Regions from separate parts of the Paenibacillus sp. FSL K6-1217 genome, predicted to be linked through region 2. Evidence: riboswitches for the same ligand, from Rfam matches in the RefSeq annotation. Region 2 holds a riboswitch; each other region holds the start of a gene.

Region 1 (4,153 bases), 1.5 Mb from region 2:
CCATGGGTGCGGCGGAAAGTGGGCTGGATGAGGAAATGAGAGGGATAAATCCGAATTGGTGGGGTGAGAAGCTGGCTGGTTGGATGTTGGGAAGGGCATTAGTGCCGGCCGAAAGTGGGCGATGAGCGGAAATGAAGAGCACTAATGCACCTGAATCGGTCAAAAGTGGGATTTGAGCGAAAATGAAGAGCATTAGTGCACCTGAATCGGCCAAAAGTGGGATTTGAGCGGAAATGAAGAGCATTAGTGCACTTGAATCGGCAAAAAGTGGGATTTGAGTGAAAATGAAGTGCACTAATGCACCTGAATGGGCCAAAAGTGGGCCTGAAGCAGAAATGAGGAGTATTGGCTCCAAAAGTAGCTGAAATGAAAACTAACCTAAATTAGTCTAACTAATAAATCTTACCTACCTACCTACCTACCTACCTACCTACCTACCTACCTACCTACCTACCTACCTACCTACCTACCTACCTACCTACCTACCTACCTACCTACCTACCTACCTACCTACCTACCTACCTACTAGTACATAGCCTTCTACACCCTGCCACAAACCCTGCTAAGCAGGCTTTTACAAAGAATCAGGCAAATCTGCCACAGTATCCGTATAAAACAGCTCAAACACAAGATCCTCGTTGTAATTGCCGAAGCCCTTGCCGAACAGGGTGAGGCCGCCGATGTGCTCGGCATCCTCCTCGACTGAGAGCCGGAAGGTCCATTGTTTATTGCGGATGCCTACCTGATCTAAGGTGACTTCCGACAGCTTTTGCCCGTCCATGAAGGTGCCCGCCTGTGTAATCCGCAGCTGCTTGAGCAGGCCGTATTGATTGGTGAGTGCAGGCCACCAGGCCGGTGTGTATTTTCCCGGGTTATCTCCGTAGTCACCGGGGCTGGTCCAGAAGCCGAGCGATTGTCCGTTCAGCGTGAAGGTAATATCCGACGGCCAGTTGTTGTTGATCGAAGGGGCTTCGGAGGCGATCTCCATCGTGATGGCAAGCTCCTCCGGCTGCTGGCTCGACAGCAGGAAGTTCGGGATTTTATACTCGACGAACCCCTTGCCGAACCACAGAATCCCGGCGTTCACCCGCTCCTGGTCCCAGAAGTAACGGGGATCGTCGAAGTGCCCGATGACCCTCTCCGTCGTAGACAGTCCGCAGGTAGGCTCGATCTGGAAGTCGGAATAATGGCCCACCGGGATGTCCTTGCGGTATCCTCTGCGCGCAGTCCGGGCCTGTCCCGGAAAAACTATCTCTGCCCCGTCGGCGGCCAGTGTACAAATCTTCTGCAGTCCGCTTTTCCCGGGGGCCATATGGCTGGTGATCAGCCCGGCGGCTTCGAGCTTGCGCACATGCATGGTCATAATGGCACTGCTGAGCTTGAGGGCTGCGGCCAGCTCCTTCACGTTCATGGGCTTATCGGACAGCAGCCGCAGCATGTGCAGACGCACGGTACTGGACAAGGCCTCGTACACGGGCAAGGATTGTTCGGTCAGATCAAGTTTCATCGGATGCCTCCACGTTCAGGTTATATAGTTAATAATTATATTACTCAAATAAAATTTCTACAAGCCATGATTGGCTTCCAGGCAGCTTTTCCAATTTATATCACAGACATGCCGAGCTGGGTCCGCTATGATGTGAGATGAATTAGCGATGAAACAAGGTGCTCTTGCCGGATGCGGCAAGGGATAACAGGGAATCGGGTGCAAGTCCCGAGCGGTCCCGCCACTGTATGGAAGAGCTGCACTTCATGAGGTCACTCGGGTAGCCCCGGGGAAGACGAAGTCTGCAGCGCCTGTATTCCAAGCCAGGAGACCTACCTTGTCGACGCACACCACGACTCTACGCGGATAGGAGCGGTGTACGGATAGGTTAATGAGAAGAGGCGTTCTGCCCTGATGGACCGGAGGAATCTTGGAGCTTAGAGAGGACACCGGTTGATAGCTGCGGGATACAAGGATACGGACCATGGTGATGGGACGAAGTAAGCCCCTTGTTCTGGCTTGGCTTCAGGCTGCGCGCTCTGTCGAACTTGCCTGCGTACATACACTCCCACCCTTTAGGGTGGGATTTTTGGGCTTTATCAACTTTAATGGCAAATCAACAAACATGGAGGGTGACAAATGAAAAAGCATCGATGGTGGAGCTTTGCGGCACTCGTTGCCGGATTTACGGTGTACTTTATGCTGAATGAACCGGGGACGGCCCGGGCAATGCACATTATGGAAGGATTTCTGCCGGTAGGCTGGGCGGTGTTCTGGTGGGCGGCGTTTATCCCGTTTTTTGTGCTGGGAATCTTCAAGCTGAGAGCCATGACCCGGGAGAACCCGGAGCTGAAGCTGCTGCTGGGTCTGGCAGGGGCGTTCACCTTCGTATTGTCTGCGCTCAAAATGCCTTCCGTCACCGGAAGCAGCTCCCACCCCACGGGTACGGGACTTGGTGCGGTAATGCTGGGGCCGCTCCCCATGAGCGTAATCGGCTCGATTGTCCTGCTGTTTCAGGCGCTGCTGCTGGCGCACGGGGGGATTACAACGCTCGGTGCCAATGCGTTCTCGATGGCGGTGGCGGGCCCTTTTGCCGGATATACCGTGTATAAGCTGATGATGAAGCGGCGGGGACGCGAGAAGCTGGCCTTGTTCTGTGCGGCGGCGGTGGCGGATCTGAGTACGTATATAGTGACTTCCTTCCAGCTGGCGGTGGCTTTTCCGGCGGCGGATGGCGGCGTGCTGGCCTCTTTTCTCAAATTCGGGGGCATCTTTGCCGTGACGCAAATCCCGCTGGCCATCAGTGAAGGGCTGTTGACGGTACTGCTGTGGAACTGGCTGAAATCGTATAGCCCGAATGAATTGTCGCTGTTGAAACGCAAGGTGAACGGAGGAAGAGCCTAATGAGCAATAAATGGAAAAACGGGTTGATGCTGCTGGTTGTTATTCTGCTGGTTATTCTGCCGCTGCTGCTGGTCAACGGGGAATTCGGCGGGGCCGATGATGTGGCTGAAGGTGTAATTACCGAGATTAATCCTGATTATAAGCCGTGGTTCAAGCCGCTGACCGAGCTGCCGGGTGAAACGGAGAGTATGCTGTTCGCATTGCAGGCCGCGATTGGTGCCGGTGTAATCGGTTATACCCTGGGGCTGCTCAAGGGCAAGCAGGGCGGGACGAAGCAGCATAGCAGCAAGTGATCCGGCGGATTGACGTTCTCTCCTACAATAATGCGCTGCGCCAGTTGTCCCCGATGTGGAAAAGCTCGTTCGCAGCCCTGATGTTCCTGCTCTCTTACATCGTACATCCGGTACTGCAGGCAGCAATCACCCTATGGATGATGTCATGGTGTATCCTGCAGGCCCGGATTCCCTTCCGTGCGTATGGCATGCTGTTCGGTACAGCGCTGCTGTTCTATGCCCTTAGCGTGCCTGCACTGCTCGTGGAATTCGGGCATCCGGCAGCGGGAGAGCCAGGAATATTCCCGCTGCCGGGACTGCACCTGCCGGTATATATTACAGCGGCCGGGCTTCTGCGCGCCGGAGAGCTGCTGGCCAGGGTATCAGCCTGCATGAGCTGCTTCTTCTTCCTGATGTTCACTACCCCGTTCAGTGAGCTGTTGCAGGTGCTCCGCAGGCTGAGGATGCCGCAGATTGTCCTGGAGCTGATGCTGATTATGTACCGTTTCCTGTTCCTGCTGAGTGATGCGGCGCACGGGCTGCTGCTGGCCCGCAGGCTGCGCGGAGGCCGCCGGGGTTACAAGGACAGGCTACGGGAGACTGCGGCCATGGCGGGAGCGCTGTTCGGCAACACGATGCACCGTTATTACGGATTATCGCAGGGGCTGCTGGCCCGCGGATTCACAGACGATATTATCCTCCCGCCCTATACTGCGCGCCCTGTGCCGCGGCGGTATGCCGTTCAGGCTTATGCCGGTATTGCGGCACTGCTGCTGGCTGAGATGTACTTGGCTCTGCGGTGATCTGTGTAAGCAAGCTGTAATCAAACATATGAAAGGAGTCGGCCATGGATCAGGAATATAGTCTGGCTTGTGACGGCGTGGTGTTTCATTATCCGGACACGAAGGAGCCTGCACTGCATGAACTTACGCTCGCTATTCCCAAAGGCAGCAAGACGGCGGTGCTCGGTCATAACGGTTCGGGCAAATCC
Region 2 (4,153 bases):
CCATGGAATCTGCCATTGGAAGGCCTCGGAAAAATGTTCCCACTCCACCAAATCCTCCACATCCGGTTGGCCCATATGGGGTTGAATCTTGCTCCAAGCTTGCATTAGCTGCCTGCTATAGCGCTGGAACTGGTCTTGGCTGACCAGACAAAACCATACTGGAGCGAGAAAATTATTCGTCTCGAAAGCTGTATTCTCATAATCAATTAAATCTGAATCGGCACTGGTAACAATCAGGAATGTCCGGTTTCCCATATAAGATCTTTGCCTCCTAGCATCCAACCATAGGCTCCCCACTTTACTTAACTAAAGGTTAGAAGAATGGCAGATGTTGATGCTTGCATAGAAAAAAGGCGCAGTTCCAAAAAACCGGAAACCCGCGCCACTATCGACTTCACAAATATGCTGGTGAAGGGAATTGAACCCCCGGCCTACGCATTACGAGTGCGTTGCTCTACCCCTGAGCTACACCAGCCTACAGACCTCTGTGTCTGCCAAACAAAAAATATTATAACTCTTCCAGCGGAAAACGCAACCCCTTTTTCCGCTGGTTGCTGTATACCCAGCCCAGATCAAACTCAGCCAGCATATGCCCGGCAGGAATCTGCTCCTTATCGGTTGATTCTGATAAGATACTATAAGTGGTTACTATCCTTGCAGCTTGCGCTCCACGGATTCCAGCTTGCTGCGGCTGGTGGAGGGCTTGTCGCGCCGGTCATCGATTTTGAGCGAGGTTGAGACTCTCTGCGCCCCGGCGGTGAACGGCGACTCATGCAGCGCTTCTACCGCAGCCAGAATCCGCGTTACCGGTCCTTCAATAATCGTTCCCATAGAAGTAAGCTCATAGGTTATGCCCTCCACCGTCTCCAGCACGCGCTGCATCTCGGCCACATAGCTGCTGAGACTGGTGCTGCCTGTGCCAACCGGAATAACGGTCACTTCGCCAATTGCCATCGTAATCACCCTCCTGATTGTCTGATCTGCCTGCCCCTTGCTTATCCTCTTATTGTACCGCTTCGGCAGGCTTCCCACAAATCTCCTGCCCACCCCGTTATTTTCTTACTATTCGTTACAAAGATTACGAGGATTAGACGCACTCTATTTATGGATTCTTTGTGGCGTATTTTCGGAGAATTTATGAATCATTTCGGCCAAATCGATAGGAAAGTTGTGGATTACCTGTGGACTAACTGTGGATCAGCTGTGAGTAAAAGCGCGGAACCCGCTCCCCGTGCGGGATTGCAAAAAATCATTTACAAACACAATATATTGCGGTAGCTTTAATGAATAACAACAAAATATAGTAGAAACAGGTGTTTCACTCTCTCAATAGAGAGGAGACTTAATAGGGAAGCGCGGTGCAAAACCGCTGCGGTCCCGCCACTGTAACCGGATGCTCCCCGGGCTAGCTGCCCCAGGGCGGCATTCTCCGGCTAACTGCCACTAAGGGGCTGAATACGCCCCCCGGGAAGGCGCCGGAGGAGTTGCCGGAAGCCAGGAGACCTGCCTGTTTCGCGGCACCGCTTAGACTCCTGCGAGGAACAGGGGAGGTGTCCGTATGCGGCCTGCAATAGCAGAGTCAGCCTCCCGTCAATCGGGCCAGAGGCTGCCGATACCTGAGGACGATCGGTGATTACCTTCAGGTATCGGCTCTGCGGAATATACCAGAACGGGCTTCAGCTATTCGCCCCTTGTCTGCTCGTATATTCCACCCAGACCACAGGCAAATTTCCGCTTCCCGGATCTTTGCATCCTGCATTCGGGCATTTCCGGCCTTCCCGGCCGGAGGTGCTTTTTTAATGATGTCCTGACCGTTCTATATTACATATCACGCTTACAATACCCGAGAGGAGAGAGTTATATAATGACGCTGCTGGAGAAACGTTATAACGAAGGACAAGCTGCACAAGAGGTTCTATTAGAAGAGGTCATTCATCTGGGACGGGATATTATCGACAGCCGGGATCTGGATCTGCTGCGCGAGAATGCCAACCTGAACGGGGAGAGCTTCTCCGGCAAAATGAGTAAGTTCGGCAGTGAATATTCCAAATGGTACGCCCGCAACTTCACCATGCCGCCGCAGCTGGTACAGGCTACCCTGGATAATGTCGTCTATGTACATGACCTGGATCAATATGCTATCGGAACCACGAACTGCATCTTCATTCCGTTTGAACGGCTTCTCCGTGAAGGCTTCAACACCGGCAACGGCAGCGTACGGCCTCCCAACTCGATTATGACGGCGATGTCGCTGGTGGCGATTATTTTCCAGTCACAGCAAAATGCGCAATACGGCGGCGTATCCGCCAACAAGCTGGATTATGACCTGGCCCCTTATGTGACCAAATCCTTCTCCAAGCTCTTCCGCAAAGGACTGGAGTATTTCGAGGAAAATGCAGAAGTGTCTGAGCTTGGGGAGATTACGATGAGCCGCAGCGATCTGGCTGAGCAGTATCCGCGCGCCTTCCGTTTTGCCCTGAAGGAGACGCAGAGCGAGACCCTGCAGGCCGCAGAGAGTATGGTACATAACCTGAATACGATGTCCAGCCGCTCCGGCGGACAGATTCCTTTTACCAGCATCAACTACGGCACCTGTACCTCCCCGGAGGGCCAGCTTGTGATCAGCTCGCTCCTGACGGCCACCATGAACGGACTGGGCAGCGGGGAGACACCGGTGTTCCCGATTCAGATCTTCAAATGTAAGCAAGGCATCAACCAGCAGCCGGGCGACCCTAACTATGAACTGTTCCTGAAGGCGGCTGAGTGCTCTGCACGCAGACTCTATCCGAACTTCGCCAATCTGGATGCTCCGCTGAACATGCAATATTATGATCCGGCTGACCCGGATACCGAATTCGCTACAATGGGCTGCCGTACCCGTGTGCTCGGCGACCGCTTCGGACGCAACCACTGCTCCGGCAAAGGCAACCTGTCCTTCAATACGCTCAACCTGGTGCGTCTTGGACTGGCCCATGGTACAGTAACCGGCCGCCGACTGGCCGCTGACGAAGAAGGATTCTTCGACGACCTGAATCATTATATGGATATTGCGCTCGACGGTCTCCTGCACCGCTTCCGTATTCAGGCTGCCCAGAAGGCCAAAGCCTCCGATTTCATGATGCGCGAAGGCGTGTGGGAAGGCGGCGAGCAGCTTGCCCCCGATGACAGCGTAGGCGAACTGCTGAAGCACGGCAGCCTGTCGCTGGGCTTCATCGGCATGGCGGAATGCATGAAAGCCATGTACGGCAAGCACCATGGCGAAGACATGGATATCCACGCCAAGGCTGTAGCCATCGTCCGCCACATGCGTGAATATTGCGACCGTAAGAGCGAGGAGCTTAACCTCAACATCACCTTGTTCGCAACGCCCGCCGAGGGTCTTTCCGGCAAGTTCACCAAGATCGACCGCAAGGTGCTAGGCTCTATCCCTGGGGTAACCGACCGGGAATACTATACGAACTCGTTCCATATTCCGGTCTATCATGAGCTGAGCGCTGCCAAGAAGATCAGCCTGGAAGCGCCGTTCCATGAATACTGCAACGCCGGAGCGATCTCTTATGTCGAGCTGAACGGCAATGCCCGGAGCAATCCGTCAGCCTTCGTCAAAATCATCAAATACGCGCTGGAGCAGGACATCAGCTACTTCAGCATTAACCATCCGATTGACCGCTGCTCCGGCTGCGGCTATGAAGGGGTCATCGGCACGAATTGCCCGACCTGCAATGCCCATGAGGATACCACCCATATCCGCCGTCTGCGCCGGGTTACCGGGTATCTGACCGGTGACTATCAGACCCGCTTCAATGCTGCCAAGCAAGCCGAAGTCCGGGACCGTGTTAAGCATCTATGAACATTTGCGGCTATTACCCGGAGTCGATCAATGAAGGGGAAGGCCTGCGGGCCGTCCTCTTCTTCAGCGGCTGCCGCCACCGCTGCCCCGGCTGCTTCAACCCGAAGACCTGGAACTTTAACTACGGGGAGGTCTTCACCCCGGAGCGGCGGCGGGAGATTATAGAAGAGATTGCAGGCAATCCGCTGCTGGACGGCTTGACGCTGGCGGGCGGGGACCCTTTTTTCTCGGCTGGGGAGGCTGCAGACTTCATTCACGAGCTGCGCGCCGAGCTGCCGGGCTTCCCGGTCTGGATCTATACGG
Region 3 (4,153 bases), 510 kb from region 2:
GCGGGCCGTGCTGCGGTATTTCCTGAAGAGCGACCGCGAGGCGTTCAAGAACCGGGAATTCCGCAAAACCCATCTCGAGACAGCAACGCCTGCTATGCAGACTGTCTACAATGAAGCCCGCGCCCAGCTGGCTTCGCCGCTGGCGCGGTGGGTCAGCCGCAGCCGATTTCAAATCCTGATCTCAGGGAGCATCCTCGGGATCATTCTAATTGCGGCTGTCATCCTTATCAGCCAGCTTGGGGGGCGCGGTAAGGATATAGCCGCGCCGGTATCCAGCCCCAGCCCGCTTCCGGCAGTGACCGGAGAGGCCGCTGGAGCAGCCCCGGTCTCGGTCCGGCTTATCGGCGGTGACGCCGGAACCGGAGGAGATGCGGGGACTGGCGGGAACAGCGGCGGTGATGAGGGAACTGGCGGGAACAGCGGCGGTGATGAGGGAACTGGCGGGAACACGGAAGGCGGGACAGCGGGTAAGAACAACGGCGTGAAGCTGTTGTTCAGCTTCACCGACGCCGTAGAATGCTCCGCCTTCAAGCCGGAGCGGATCGGCGTGGAGTCCGGCAGCGGCGTTACGGACTACGAGGTTAAGGCAACGGTTAACAGTTGCCAGATTAGTGCAGGCGCCGGAGCGGACGGCGGTGCGAAGGGTGAGGGCGGCGCCGGAGTTGACGGCGGCGCGAAGATTGAAGGCGGCGCCGGAGCGGACGGCGGTGCGAAGGTTGAAGGCGGCGCCGGAGCGGACGGCGGTGCGAAGGTTGAAAGCGGCGCCGGAGCGGACGGCGGCGCGAAGGGTGAAGGCGGCGCCGGGGCGGACGGCGGCACGAAGGTTGAAGGCGGCGCCGGAGTTGACGGCGGCGCGAAGATTGAAGGCGGCGCCGGAGCGGACGGCGGCGCGGACAAGGGAGCCACCACCTCTCCGGCGGCGGCGGGGACTCCGTCACGCGTACACGAGGTGACGGTGGAGCTCGCAGCGGGCGCGAAGCTGGCGGCAGGTGATATGATCACCGCCGGACGCTACACGCTGAAGCTGCATGCAGACCCGGGCAGCGTCCCGGACGCTACCGCTACAGCGGCGCCTAGTGCGGAGCCATCCGCTTCCGCAAGCCCGGAAGCGGACGCGGAGTAAAGCCGCGGGGATAAGCGGACAGGCTGTCAGGCTTTCGTTCAAAGCGAACCTCCAGAGACAGGTGTATTCTGTACAACTAAAAACAGTGAAAAGCAAGACAAACCTCTCCCAACTGTATTCTATACAACTAAATTCGCACGAATAGGCGAAAACCCGTGTATAGAAGCATTTTAATTGCACGAAATACAGCTAAAAGGACATTTGCCAGTACATCAGACGGTTTAGTTGTACAGATTACATTTAAGCATACCGTTTGCACCTTAATCGGGGCATGCCATCCCTCAGCAAGCCACGGGTTAGTGCGCGGGTGTCGGTAAGCTACTCAACTGAACTTTATTTCGCTCTATTGCACTTTGTACACTAGAATCAGGTATATCGAGCTTGATATGGCGTTCTGTTGCATTTGGTACATTAGATTGTCCGGATTTGGCCTGGCTGAGGAGGAATTGGCGCAATCAATGGTATGAAATGCAATAGAATGCGTTTCCGGCTGCTTTTATACTAATTCTGATGTACATAATACAATCGGTCTTCTGCCAACGTCTCATAGGTGAGTCGATATGTCGAATAGCAGCAGAAGTGTGACTCCATAGTCCTGAATAGCAACATGTGCCGGGGAGCGGGTGTGTGCTGTTCAGGATTTTTTGGTGCGGGCTGGGCAGGGCCTGAGGTTAAGGTTAGCTGAGCTGTAATAGAAATAGCTTGTCTATAGACATACAGGGGAATAGTAGATATGATTGGTTCAGAATATTAAAATTTAATAAGCTTTGGGAAAAGGTGCGGATTTCCTTGGAGGCCTGGCGCTATCGCCATCAGATGCTGGCAGAGCTATGTCTAGGAGAGAAATCTGCTTAAAAGGGAAGCCCGGTGCAAGTCCGGCGCGGTCCCGCCACTGTAAATACGGAGCGACTCCTGAGAAGCCACTGTCTGTTCACTGGATGGGAAGGCAGGGGAAGCGGTGAAGTATGAGCCAGGAGACCTGCCTTTTTCGTTGTTGTTCCTATTCTTCGGGGGTAAGAATGTGGAAGCAGATGCTGAGGTCGACGAGAGCTGCAGGTATGAGAGCAATCACTCACTTCAGCCGCCCTGTGCCCGATTCTTCCCCGGCCGCCCTGCACAGGGCGGTCTTTAGGTTGCCGCGTGATTTGCGGAGGAAGCAGGATTCATCCATTCTATTTCAGGAAAGAGGTTAGTTATGAAGAACCATTCTTTATCATCCCGGCTCGCACGGCTGGGGCTTACTGTTATTATGCTGTTCGCTATGCTGGGAGCAGCCGTGGCCCCGGCAGGACAAGCTGCTGCACAGACAGACGGAGCTTCCGCACCAGCGGTAGCTGCTCTGCCCGCAGGTACGGCGGCCAGCGTAACCGATGCAGTCTATGCCACTGCCGAGTTAATACTGAAGAACGGAGTCCAGTCGGACTGGCAGGCCATTGGCCTTGCACAAGCGGGCTATAAGGTTCCTGCCAGCTATCTGAAGGCGCTTGAGGGCAAGGTAGCCGAGGCTAAGGGTGTTTTGGCCAGAGCTACGGACTATGCCCGGACCACGCTTGCCGTCAAGGCACTCGGCGGTGATCCGGCGAATGTGGCAGGCTATAACCTGATCGAGAAGCTGTACAATAACGATAAAATCACCGGCCAGACGCTGAATAATCCGGTCTATGCACTGCTGGCTCTGGATTCCGGCAGCTATACAATCCCGGCAAATGCGAAATGGACACCGGCCAAGCTGCTGGCTGAGATTCTGGCCAAGCAGAACCCGGATGGCGGCTTCACCCTGACTACGGGTGCGAGTGATCCGGATATGACCGCGATGGTGCTGACTGCACTGGCCGGACACCAGAAGGAAGCGGCAGTGAATGCTGCCGGTCAGCGGGCGGCAGCCTGGCTGGCTAAGGCACAGGACAAGAACGGCGGATATGGCGACAGCAGCGAGAGTGTAGCACAGGCTATCATTGCGCTGTCTTCCTTTGGCATTGATCCGGCGGGAGCGGAATATACCAAAGGCCAGATCAACCTGGTCAGCAAGCTGCTGAGCTTCAGCGCAGCAGGCGGCGGGTTCGCCCACACCGCAGGCGGCAGCTCGAATCCGCTCTCCACGGAGCAGGCGCTGGAGGCTTTGGTAGCGTACAAGCTGCTCGGTACAGGCGGTAAGCTCTTTGACTTCAGCAGCACCCCTGTAAAAAATCCTCAAGTGAATGTCTCGGTAACGATTGAAGGTCCGAATGCAACCTTGGCTGAAGGCAGCGTCTACGCTGGAAATGTGCTTAAGGCACTGGAAAAGACAGCAGCGGCCAAGCGCCTGGCCCTGGTCAATGAAGCAGGCAACTATGTGACGGGGATCGGCGGCGTGAGCGCGGGCGCTTTTGGCGGATATGACGGCTGGATGTATGTAGTCGCCCGCGGCGGAGCATGGATCTATCCAAGTGTAGGCATGGGCGAGTTCGCGCTGGAGGAGAATGACCGCATCGTAGTCTATTATGGCGGAGACAACACGCAGGTGGTAGATTCCATAACCGTTACTCCTGCGCAGCCGCAGCCAAAGCAAGATCTGAAGGTGCAGGTGAACCAGAAGAAGTGGGTATGGAATGAAGCTACCTTCACCTCCGATCCGGTAACCTCACCGGCAGCAGGCGTACAAGTGACCGTAGGGGGCAAAACGGCAGTTACAGATGCCGCAGGCCTGGCGGTTGTTGCCGGCGGTCTGCCAGCCAATAAATATACCTTGACGGTTACGGGCTATCTGAAGGATAAAACCCCGGCAATCGTCCGTCATACGGCCCCGGTAACGGTGGCTTCTGCTGCGGCGGACCGTCCGGCTTTTGGCGATGTGAAGTCGATCTCGCCTTGGGCGCTGGAGTCGGTATACACGGCATATGACCGTAAGCTGATGAATGGTGTGAGTAAGGGCAGTCTGGTATTTGCACCGAAAAAGAATATTACCCGCGCTGAATTTGCAGCGCTGCTGCTGCGCTTAACCGGCAACGAGCCGTCTGCGGCGGCTTCCGCTGCGGCCTTCAGTGATGTTAA

Evidence for each region. Region 2 has a riboswitch for cobalamin ahead of MHH28_RS25065 (anaerobic ribonucleoside triphosphate reductase). Riboswitches for the same ligand answer to the same signal wherever they lie in the genome.
Region 1: another riboswitch for cobalamin. It lies ahead of MHH28_RS31425 (energy-coupling factor ABC transporter permease); the one in region 2 lies ahead of MHH28_RS25065 (anaerobic ribonucleoside triphosphate reductase).
Region 3: another riboswitch for cobalamin. It lies ahead of MHH28_RS27245 (S-layer homology domain-containing protein); the one in region 2 lies ahead of MHH28_RS25065 (anaerobic ribonucleoside triphosphate reductase).

What each region holds. Positions count from the first base shown of each region.
Region 1 is NZ_CP150271.1:7,167,316-7,171,468, forward strand. It holds gene MHH28_RS31420 (ArsR/SmtB family transcription factor) at 575-1,507, opposite strand; cobalamin riboswitch at 1,647-1,841, shown strand; gene MHH28_RS31425 (energy-coupling factor ABC transporter permease) at 2,126-2,890, shown strand; gene MHH28_RS31430 (energy-coupling factor ABC transporter substrate-binding protein) at 2,890-3,183, shown strand; gene cbiQ (cobalt ECF transporter T component CbiQ) at 3,180-3,965, shown strand; gene MHH28_RS31440 (energy-coupling factor ABC transporter ATP-binding protein) at 4,010-4,153, shown strand, end outside.
Region 2 is NZ_CP150271.1:5,671,225-5,675,377, reverse strand. It holds gene MHH28_RS25080 (hypothetical protein) at 1-255, opposite strand, end outside; tRNA gene MHH28_RS25075 (tRNA-Thr) at 404-475, opposite strand; gene MHH28_RS25070 (MTH1187 family thiamine-binding protein) at 649-954, opposite strand; cobalamin riboswitch at 1,295-1,526, shown strand; gene MHH28_RS25065 (anaerobic ribonucleoside triphosphate reductase) at 1,865-3,850, shown strand; gene nrdG (anaerobic ribonucleoside-triphosphate reductase activating protein) at 3,847-4,153, shown strand, end outside.
Region 3 is NZ_CP150271.1:6,177,972-6,182,124, forward strand. It holds gene MHH28_RS27240 (hypothetical protein) at 1-1,123, shown strand, start outside; cobalamin riboswitch at 1,927-2,125, shown strand; gene MHH28_RS27245 (S-layer homology domain-containing protein) at 2,319-4,153, shown strand, end outside.